3 regions of the Syntrophotalea acetylenivorans genome follow, and region 1 is predicted to be linked to each of the others. Evidence: riboswitches for the same ligand, from Rfam matches in the RefSeq annotation. Region 1 holds a riboswitch; each other region holds the start of a gene.
What was found. Region 1 has a riboswitch for molybdenum cofactor ahead of A7E78_RS09355 (TonB-dependent receptor). Riboswitches for the same ligand answer to the same signal wherever they lie in the genome.

Region 1 (3,645 bases):
CATTACCGGCCGTCCCCAGGTTGTTTACCGGGAGACCCTGTGCAAGGTTGTGGAGCATCGGGAAGTTTTTCATCGTGAAGCCGAGGGAAAATTACAAAGCGGCGAAGTTCTATTGCGTCTGGAGCCGCTTGCCAGGGGAGAAGGCCTGATAGTGGTTCTGCCGCAAGAAGAAGAGCACGGCTTGCCCCTGGAGTGGCGGCAGGCTTTGGAGGCCAGCCTGGAGCAGGGTTGCGCCGCCGGGGTTCAGGCGGGCTATCCCCTGACCGATCTGCGGATTGAGGTGGCCGAAGCACCTTACGAGGCAAGTACCACCACCGAAGCCGGCCTGTTGGCAGCCGCCCAGCGGGGGCTGGCAGTGGCCGCCCGCCAGGGGCAACCGACCCTGCTTGAGCCGATCATGGCCTTGGAACTGATGGTACCAAGGGAAAGCGCCGGCAAGGTCCTCGGTTCCCTGCAGCAGAAGCGTGGTCGCATCGATGGTATGGAGAGCCGCGGGGAGATGGAGGTCATCCAGGCCCAGGTGCCCCTGACAGAGATGTTCGATTATATGACCGAACTGCGCAGTGCCACGCAGGGACGCGGTACTTTCAGCATGGAGTTCTCCCGGTACGACCAGGCCCCGGACGAAATATTGCAGAAATTCAGTATAAAGTAGTTGGCTCCAGGCCGCGACGGGCCAGTTCCAGGCGAACCTGGTCGCGGCGTTGCTGCAGGGCTTCCGTTGTATATTCCCGCTCCGGCCCCTTGCTGGCTCCAAGGCCCACCGAGCTACTGCTGCCTACGCCGATCCCGACTCCCAGTCCAAAACCGAAACCGCCACCGCCTGAGCGTGGTTCTTCAACCCCTTCAACCAATTGTTGGTAGTAGATAAGCAGTTCGGCATCCGTCATGTGCATATAATCCTCTTGCAGCAGCTGCCTGGTGGTTGGTCGCGTCGATTGACAACCCACGGTTAGCAATAGCATGCCCAGCAACAGGATTATCAGGTGAGCGATGGTTCTCTTCATTCGTTCCTCCCCGTTTGTGGTCAATGGTCTGTCCCCATCAGTTCAGTCTGCGTATTCCAATTATATAACAACCGCGCCAAACCGTTCGATTGTCACAAAATTGACAAATCCCAACATTTTTACTTGCCAATCGCTATTCCCTTTGCTATACAACGAGAGCTTGAAGTTTAATGAAAGAGGGTTTTTTAGCCCGTTAACATAAAGTCCACTCCGATTCAAGGCCGGCTAAGGCCATAGCTAAGCCACCTTGAACGATGGGTGCCCCCGGAAACGGTGGCGCCTCCCGTATTTGGAAAGGAGTCGACCTGCGAACGCGTATTCCAAGGTATATGGTGCGCTGGCGGGGAGACCCGTCAGCGCATTTTTTTATGGAATTTGGGTGTATTGAAAACGATGGGACATTTTCAGGAGGATTTATTATGAGTGCAAGGTTGTTTAGACCGCTGGTCTGGATGTGCCTGTTGGCAATGCTGCCGGCAATGCCCGGTTTTGCAGCGGACAGCGAGGTGTTTTCGCTCGGTGAGGTTATTGTTACCGGCGAACAGCAGGTGGTCAATCTGGCTACCACCGTTACCGAGGTGACCGCTGAGGATATCAAACAGCGAGGAGCCCAGACTGTAGCCGAGGCTCTGGAGCTGTTGCCCGGTGTCAATGTAGCAGTCGGCGGCAAAGGCCAGAGTTACGTCAGCGTACGTGGCTTCGAGCAGAGCGATTTGAAGGTGTTGATCGACGGTGTGCCTCTGTATGAGCAGTATTACCGCGAACTGGATTTGTCCCAGCTTCCGGTCGATGCAGTCGCCAAGATCACGGTGACCAAGGGGGCCTCTTCGGTCCTTTACGGCGCCAATACTTTTGGCGGGGTTATCAATATTGTAACCAAGACGGCCGGGGCCAAGCCTACAGCCGAGGTTATTGCTTCCTGGGGTAACTACGCCACTCAAAATTACATCTTCAATACAGGTGCGACTCTCGGCAAGTTTAGCTATTGGCTGACCACGAGTTTTCGCCAGTCCGACGGTTATCGCCTGTCCAATGACTTTGACAGCGATCCGATGTTTATCGGGGAACACACTGTTGATGGAAACCCGTTTGTGGAGGACGGCGGTAAGCGCGACGGTAGCGAATATATGAAGCGCACTATCAATGCCAAGCTCGGCTGGCAGCCGGATCAAGATACCAGCCTCTATCTGACCTTCGACTATCACAACAACCCCAAGGGTGTGCCCAATCGCAGTTGGCGCTTCAATGAGTGGGAGCAGTGGCATGTCAGCCTGGTTGGGGAAAAACAATTTACCGACTGGCTACGGGTCAAGGCCCGGGGTTATTATGTCGACCATAAAGATAGTTTGGTTGAGGAAGATCTGACCTTCACTGCAGACCACAAGCACTTCTGGCTTGCTTCCACCTACGACAATTATACAGTCGGTGGCGATCTGCAGACATTTATGGATTTCGGTCCTTTGAGCTTCCTCAAGGTTGGCCTGAGCTTTGTACGCGATGACTGCGAACAGAGCGAAATCCCCAAGAGTGGCGGTCCTTGGGAAGACGTTGGTGAATACAGTGCCGATACCTATACGTTCGGCATCGAGGACGAAATTAAACCTAATGACTGGCTGGCTTTGACCCTAGGTGCCAGTTATGACTACTTTGATCCCCGCGAAGCCAATGATCAGCCGGTGCCGGGCAGCGCCCATGCCTTCAATCCCCAGATCGGGGCGGTGGTGACCCTGTCGGAAAATACCACTCTGCACGGCTCCATGGCCAAGAAGATCAGCTTCCCCCATCTCAAGCAGTTGTTTAGCGATGTGAGCGGTGGCAATCCCAATCTCGACCCCCAGGAAACTCAAAGCTATGAAATCGGTGTGACTCACATCTTCAACGACAGGGTCAGCGGTTCGGTGGCTTTTTTCTACAACGATATCAAGGATTTGATCGATAAGGTCGGGCCCAAAGGGGCAAGTTATTATACCAACATTGGCCAGGCACACACGCAAGGCATCGAGGCCACTTTAGGTGCGGACGTGACCGACAATTTCTGGATGGGATTCAACTATACTTATCTGGAAACCGAACAGAGAACCGATGACGAATGGAACGGTCGTGAACTGGAAGGACGGCCCCGTCACCGTGCGAATCTTGACCTGCGTTACCGCTTTGGTTTTGGTTTGACCGCAAGCACCCAGGCCTCCTACACCCAACGGCAGTATTTTGAGGACAATGACGACAACTGGAAGCAGGGACCGGATTTCTTTCTGCTCAACGCCCGGCTCGAGCAGAACCTTGGCCGCAAATGGGACGTGGACGGGAAAGTATTTGTCGAAGTTAGTAATATCACGGATAAGTTTTATCACGAAGAAGGATTCCTCACGCCTGGACGTACCTTTCTGGCCGGTCTGAGTCTCACCTATTAATCCTTTGATTTGGGCTGTCCTGGACAGAAAGCAGTAATCCAGGACAGCCTTATACTTTCCCTCCGCAAGGGGATTGAAGCATGACCATTGCAACTGCCTCCTCTGTGTTATTCAATGTGGCTGCCGGTACCTATGCCGGCAGCCTTTTCTTTCATTTGCTGAAACGCCACCGCTTTAGCTGCTGGCTGCTGGGGCTCGGTTTCGCCGGCCATACGGCAAGTCAAGTC
Region 2 (3,645 bases), 470 kb from region 1:
TGATGCCGTAGCGGGCGTTGATCATGTCGATCAGAGCAGGCAGACACTCGGGGATATCCAGCGCCGGGAAGGCGATGAAGATACACATACCGGTGCTGTCGACGGACGCGGTAGCGATGGACAGGTTACGGGAAAGCTCAACCTGACCTTCTTTTTGCAACGGATCGATGTGACCGCCAACCTGCAGGATGTTGGTAGCGATGGAGTAACCGGCAGTGTGGTCGGCACCCATGGTAGAGGTAGCGTAGGTGATGCCGATACCTTTAACCGAGCGAGGATCGTAAGCCGGGATGCCCTGGCCCTTAACAACCGGTACACGGGTCAGACCGTAAGCTTCACCTACGGACTTGGTGCCGTTGCCGAGGATGCGGCCGAGAGGAGTGGCTTTGCCGATTTCTTCGTTCATCACGCGCAGGGTTTCTTTGCCGTCACCCCAGGGAATAACGCCGGCTTCCATGGCGACAGCGATCAGTACGGCCCCTTCGATGGAGTCGATGCCGATGTTGTCCATGGCGTTGTCGATACGGGCGCAATCGTCGAGGCTTTCAATCATGCAGTTGATGCCCAGGCCCCAAACGGTCTCGTATTCGAAACCGGAGGTGATGTACTCGCCTTTATCGTCAGTGTAAACCTGGGAGCACTGGATGATGCAACCGGCGTGGCAACCGTGCTTGGTGTGGCCGTTGGGGCGGCTGGCGATCACGTCGTGCATGGTTTCACCGGAAACCTTGTCGTGGTGCTCGCAGGAACCGTACAAGAAGTTCTTGGTGGGCAGACCACCGGCTTCGTTCAGAATGTTGATCAGAACGTTGGTGCCGTAGATGGGCAGACCTTCGCCGGTAACCGGGTGGTCGAGCATGGCCTTGGCGAAAACCTTGGCAGCAGCGCGGAACTTGTCCTTGTCGGCGATTTCAACTTTCTTGCCTTCGGAATCGTCGATGGTGATGACCTTGATGTTCTTGGAGCCCATAACGGCGCCGAGGCCGCCACGGCCGTGGCTACGGATCTTGTGATCAGGGTCTTTGACGGAGATGTTAGCAGCCATCAGGCGCTCTTCGCCGGGGATACCGATGGAGCAAACGCCGATTTTCGGATTGTACTTGGCTTCCATGGCGTCGATGACGTCGAAGTTCTGCATGCCTTTGAGGGCAGAAGCGTCGTGGAAGGTAACGCCGTCGTTGTTGACGTGCAGTTCATACCACTTGCCGGCTTCAGGCTGATCTTCGATGATCATGGCTTTGATGCCGAGCTTAGCGAACTGCTGAGCGCTGGTGCCGCCGGCGTTGGACTCTTTGATGCCGCCGGTCAGAGGGCTCTTGGCGCCTGCAGACATACGACCGGACTGAGCTGCCGGGGTGCCGGTCAGAAGGCCGGGAGCGAAAACCAGCTTGTTGTTAGGACCGAGAGGGTGGCAGGTGGGGGGTACTTCAGCTGCAACGATCGTGGAAGTCAGGCCACGGCCGCCGAGGCCGGCCCAAGCTTCAGGGACTTCTTCGATCTTGCAGGTGAGGTCCTTCATGTTTACGCGGAAAATTCTGTTCATGATCTTCTTTTCCTCCCAAGTGTTGCTTTTGGAACGGTTCCGGGAAAAATCTCCTTTCCAAAGGTGGGAGGCACCGTTGTTTCCAACGGAACCCGTCGGCTTGGCAACCATAAGGACCTTCCTCGTAGGTTGTCATGCTCGGAGATTGAGAGTGCAAGTGCAACGCGCCTGTAAAAGCGCATTTTGAAATTGTAGAACTGCGTTATATCAAAGATCGTTTAAAAGTTCAATACCCATAGTTACTGCTCTTTTAACTAACAAGAATCGCGCCATTATTGCGAGAAGTCTTGCTGTGCGCCTTGTGGTCGCAAAACTTCTTTTGAAATTAAAGGGTTGCTTCAAAAGGGTTCAAGGTTGAGCGTAGATGGTTAGCATTAAGCAATGTTTTCTTGTGTTCCAAAATGGAACAAAAGGGGGTCAAAGAAGACGATTGGCAATGTAGAGAACCAGCCCGACAACCACCAGAAATGGGGTCCAGTCTCGCAGTCTGCGGCTGCGGGGCACATCCGTTGCCAATTCGGTCGATTCGGGGATAAGTGAGAGCAGTTCGCGGGCTAATATCCGTGGTTCCGTATCACCTAGGGAGAAATAGGCTCCTCCGCTGGCTGTTGAAATAGAGCGCAGATTGGAAGCTTGCAAACGCGTCCGCAGAGGGTGGCCGGCTGGGTCGGTATAGAAACCTTCAATGCGTGTTGTACCGGGCCGACGAATAGGGATGTATACTTTCTCGGCCTGGCCTACTCCGACGGTATAAACCGGCACCCTGTTACGATTCATTTCTTCGGCTTGAGTAATCAGCTCGTCCGGGCTGTTCTCCGTATCTTCCCCATCCGAAATTAATACAATGGCGCCAGCGGTTTTGTTTATGTGGTCCCCAAGGAGCCCGGCTCCTGTTGTCATGGCCATTTTCAGGTCGCTGCCAGATTCCGTCAGTTCACCCAGGCGGGTATGTTTCACCATATACCGCAAAAAACCCTGGTCCCTGGTCGGTGCCACGACTTCGATGCCGTTGCGGGCAAAAAAGAACAAGCCGGCCTGTTCGCCGTCCAACTCTTCAAACAGGCGCAGGGCCAACAAACTGGCCGAATTCAGCCGGTTGACGATCTCCGTAGAATTAGCTGACGAGATTTCTTTATTGATTACATCCTCGGCCAACATCGATTTGCTGACATCGATTCCGATGGCCAATTTTAGATGCCGGCGTGGGTCGTCTTTTAGCATCGCCCAGAAATGGGGCCCGCTCAGAGCAATGATCAGGGTCAGCAAGGCTAGTATTGCGGTAATTATGCGAACGCCAGCCCGCCGCTGATTAGTGGTGGAGGCCTGGTTGGAAAAAGCCCGTTGCACACGGCGAACAAAGCGTTCATTGGCTGTCAGCCAATAAAGACCGATCGGCAATAGAATGAGCAACCACAGGACCCATGGTTGTGAAAATTGCATGGTTTTCGCCTATTTTTCGACGCGGGTTTCGGCCGGCACGCCCGGTGAGAATCCCGGTGCCTCGGGGATGTAGGTTTGTAATTGCTCCTGTATCCGGGTCATGTCCGCAGGGGGAATCTCAGTCAGGCCGAGACGCCGGTATTCGCCGACGGCGATGATCAGTTCCAGGTTCCAGCGAGGCAGGGCTCTTTCGAGAGAGGACAGACTCACCTTGTCTACCTGTTGAATAGCGGTTTTATAATCGATTAAAGCGTCGCTGAGGAATTTTGCCGCCTTGCGGCCGTCTTTTTCATGGTAGAGGACACTATACGCCAGCAAAACGGCGGTGTTGCCTTTGAGATTATGAAGTTTCCATTGCCATTCAATGGGAAGTTTTGGATTGTTGGTCAAGCTTTCGGTGACGGCGTCTCTCAGTTGCAGCAGGCGAGTGTGAAAGTTGGAGGCGGAACTACTGGCGCTGGCAGCAAGATAAGGGTTAGCCAGGATGTTTTTAAGCCCTTCAAAGAAGACCACCGCTTGCCGCCACTGATCGTGAAGCAGGGCGTATTCAACCTCCGGTAAAAAACGACCTTGTCGGCCGGCATTCTCGGCAAGGGTTTTCAATTGCTGTGTATTGGCGCTTCCAGCTCCCGTCCGGTTGATGGTCTCAATCCGATTGTTAA
Region 3 (3,645 bases), 340 kb from region 1:
AGGCACCGCTGCCTGCAGCGCTCTCGCCGAGATGTTGCAGGGCTCCCGGACCGAAGATGACTTCCGGAATGACAAATTTACTGATATTCATGGTTTGACCGCCGAGAAATGAGGTTTTTCCGCCCGTAATCTATTCTTTGACACAGCATCTGCTTCAAAGACTTAGCATAGATTATTAAAATACTATGGGTGAAGCTCGGCAGTCAATGTGAATTAATGCGGTATACCGCATAGTTCGCGTGATTGCGACGGTTAACGAGAACCTCAGTACTCAAGCATATCGGCGTAGCGGCTAAGTAAGTGGATGTTTACCTGGTCGCCGGCTTGAAAATGATCGCGATCTTCGGGCAGCAGCGCAAGGGCATCGGCCTGGACCATGGTCTTAAGAATGCCGGTGTTCTGATCGCCGGAGCAGCTAGCCAGATACTTGCCGTCTCTTACTTCAATGCTGACTCGCTGAAAATTGAGAACGCCGAGGCGTTTCTTGGTCAAGTCCGTCAGCAGTGTGGCTTCGATCAGGGGTTTGATGACTCGGCTGTGGCCCATCATTTTAAGCAGGGCGGGTCTGACCAGTTCTTCAAAGGTGACCATGGTCGATACGGGGTTGCCGGGCAGGCAGAAGATCGGCGTCTTGTCGAGGCGGGCAAAAGTGGTTGGTCGGCCCGGTTTGATTCCCACGCGGCAAAAGAGGGTTTCCGCACCAAGTTCGTCGAGTACGGTGCGGACAAAGTCGCGGTCGCCGGTCGATACACCTGCAGAGGTAATCAAGGCGTCGGCCTTGAGTCCTTCAAGCATCTTTTCCCGAGTTGCTTCGCGGGTGTCGCGGGCGATGCCAAGGATGGTCGGTTCGGCGCCGATTTCCCGCAGGGCTGTGGCCAGGGCCAAGGTGTTACTGTTAATGATTTTGTCTTCGGTCAGCGGATCTCCTGGTTCGATCAATTCATCCCCGGTCGCCAGGATGGCTACCCTGACCGGCCGATAAACCGAGACAAAGATCTTGCCAAAGGAGGCGAGCATACCGACCTCCGCTGGCCTTAGAATCGTGCCGGTGGGTACGATCACTTCTCCGCGCTGAACGTCTTCTCCTTTGTGGCGAATGTGAGATCCAGCTTTGACCGGCTTGGGGAAGTGAACGCCACCCTCGGTCTCTTCAGTATCTTCCACGGGCACAATGGCATCCGCTCCCTCCGGAAGGGGGGCGCCGGTCATGATCTTGACCACGGTGCCGGGTTCCATCGGGGACCCGAGGGAGCCGCCGGCAGGGATAAAACCGCTAACGGGAAGAGTGGTTGGTTCCTGGCAGTCGGCTGCACGCACGGCATATCCGTCCATGGCCGAGTTGGTCCAGCGGGGCATGTCCCACAGGGCCGTGATGTCTTCGGCGAGAACACGACCGCCGGCATCGAGAATGGACGCCCGCTCAAGGCCCATCAGGGGGACTTGGTTAAGAATGGTGGCACGGGCTTCTTCAAAGCTGGGCATAGAAACTTCCTTCCTAAATGCTTTGCTGGTAGCTGATTTCGGCACTCTGTAGAGATGCCTTGATATATGAAAACGAATATTTGTGAAGATTTAAATCTCAAAGGGCGCTGGCAGTTCTGCGCGGTACCCTGCTGCTGAGAATAAAGAGATATTACAATTTTATTCTGGCACTCACTTGCAGTACGAGAGACCTGCGATATAACTGTGTCCAGGCTTCAGCTTAGTTTTTAAACTGTAAGAAGAGCAATAGAACAACGTTTAACTTTCCCATGCGTTTTCGATCTTTAAGTTACGTGTCCGGAATTGAAAAGAGGTTCTTGTCCTTTCGGAAAGAACCTCCGGTGCGTCGAAACACAAGGTGCGGCGCAGAAGGACTCTCCTTTCCAAAGCGGGAGGTCGCACCGTTTCCAGCAAGACCCGTAGGCCTCTGACCTTGGAGTAGATATCTTTAGGTCGGTCGGCTCGGAGATCGATTAGATTGTATGTCAATGCGCAGCCCCGGATTCGCTCTTGAGAAAGGTCTTGAGATGACTTCCGGGGTTGATGTCAGTTTAAAATCCGGTTTGCGAAAGCCTTTCTGTGAGCGCTTTGCTGCAAAATTGTATGCGACGCTAGAAATTACACCAATGGTAGGGCTTTTTCAACAGAAAAGAGTGTTTGCGTGACCTCCGGGGGCGGGGTTTGAAGCGGACCCGGCGAGGACATGGTGCATAATGTAACACCCGCAAGAGACCCATAATGGAACACTTTGACACGTAATGTTTGCCCGGGTTGTTGTTTTATTGTTCGTTGGGCGTAATGGCGGTGCTTTTTGCTCCCCTGGGAGGAGGGTCTTGGTCGAGAAAATTAAACAGCGATTTGTTTTTCTCTTCAGGGGTTGCCAGCAAGGGCGCTGATGTTTGGCCGATTTGGAGGCTCTTTCAGGGAGGTTATGGGTCGGCGTTTGATCCCTTAATTGTTGCATTAATGGAGCGCTGGCATCCTAATTGCTCTATGTTTTGGCTCCGACGTTATGGCATCTTTAAACAGTGTTTTGTTTTTTTGATGAATAGTCTTGACAAAAGATGTTTATGTGCCAAAATCAATTTCAGTAAACAGAAAGGAAGGGGGGTGAAGGCGTAACACTTTAGAATTCTTTTGGTGGTAGAAGGCTTTATAATTGTGCAAGCTCTTTCAACAAACAAAATCTTGAGGAGGATTTACCATGCCTGTTGTTAATCTCGCTGACACTACTTACGGCTTCTTCATTCCTAGCGTAACTCTGATGGGTGTTGGCTCTGCTAACGAAGTTGGCGCTAAAGCTGCCGAGCTGGGCGCAAAAAAATGCATGATCGTTACCGATGCTGGCCTGAACAAGATGGGCGTGGCTGCTAAGATTCAAGATAACATCAAGGCTGCTGGTGTTGATTGCATTATCTATGATGGTGCTGAGCCTAACCCGACCGACAAAAACGTTCATGACGGCGTTAAGGTTTTCCAGGACAACGGCTGTGACTTCCTCGTTTCCTTGGGTGGCGGTTCTTCTCATGACTGTGGTAAGGGTATCGGCCTTGTTTGCGCCGGTGGCGGCCACATCCGCGACTACGAAGGTGTTAACCAGAGCTCCGTACCTTTGACTCCTCTGATCTCCATCAACACCACCGCGGGTACCGCTTCTGAAATGACCCGTTTCTGCATCATCACCAACACCGATACCCACGTTAAGATGGCTATCGTTGACTGGCGTGTAACTCCTCTCGTCGCCATTGATGATCCAGTACTGATGGTAGGTAAGCCTCCTGCGCTGACCGCCGCTACCGGTATGGACGCCTTGACTCACGCTGTTGAAGCTTACGTTTCGACTATCGCTACTCCGATCACCGACGCTTGCGCTGAAAAAGCTATCCGTCTGATCGCTCAGTGGTTGCGTCCCGCCGTTGCTCTGGGTGCTAACCTGGCCGCTCGCGATGCCATGTGCTACGCTCAGTTCCTGGCCGGCATGGCGTTCAACAACGCTTCCCTCGGTTACGTTCACTCCATGGCTCACCAGCTTGGTGGTTTCTACAACCTGCCTCACGGTGTTTGTAACGCCATCCTGCTGCCTTGCGTTTGCGAATTCAACATGATCGCTTGCCCGGATCGTTTCGCTGACATCGCCGAGTTCATGGGCGTTCCTTGCGAAGG

Region 2: it holds a riboswitch for molybdenum cofactor, as region 1 does, so the genes downstream of both, A7E78_RS11555 (aldehyde ferredoxin oxidoreductase family protein) here and A7E78_RS09355 (TonB-dependent receptor) in region 1, are expected to answer to the same signal.
Region 3: it holds a riboswitch for molybdenum cofactor, as region 1 does, so the genes downstream of both, A7E78_RS10950 (molybdopterin molybdotransferase MoeA) here and A7E78_RS09355 (TonB-dependent receptor) in region 1, are expected to answer to the same signal.

The regions. Positions count from the first base shown of each region.
Region 1 covers NZ_CP015519.1:2,044,834-2,048,478, reverse strand. The annotation lists gene fusA (elongation factor G) at 1-655, shown strand, start outside; gene A7E78_RS09360 (hypothetical protein) at 642-1,007, opposite strand; molybdenum cofactor riboswitch at 1,204-1,323, shown strand; gene A7E78_RS09355 (TonB-dependent receptor) at 1,427-3,418, shown strand; gene A7E78_RS09350 (cytochrome C assembly family protein) at 3,499-3,645, shown strand, end outside.
Region 2 covers NZ_CP015519.1:2,515,172-2,518,816, forward strand. The annotation lists gene A7E78_RS11555 (aldehyde ferredoxin oxidoreductase family protein) at 1-1,543, opposite strand, end outside; molybdenum cofactor riboswitch at 1,578-1,699, opposite strand; gene A7E78_RS11560 (vWA domain-containing protein) at 1,961-2,983, opposite strand; gene A7E78_RS11565 (hypothetical protein) at 2,993-3,645, opposite strand, start outside.
Region 3 covers NZ_CP015519.1:2,381,748-2,385,392, forward strand. The annotation lists gene A7E78_RS10945 (iron-containing alcohol dehydrogenase) at 1-91, opposite strand, end outside; gene A7E78_RS10950 (molybdopterin molybdotransferase MoeA) at 265-1,482, opposite strand; molybdenum cofactor riboswitch at 1,843-1,962, opposite strand; gene A7E78_RS10960 (iron-containing alcohol dehydrogenase) at 2,687-3,645, shown strand, end outside.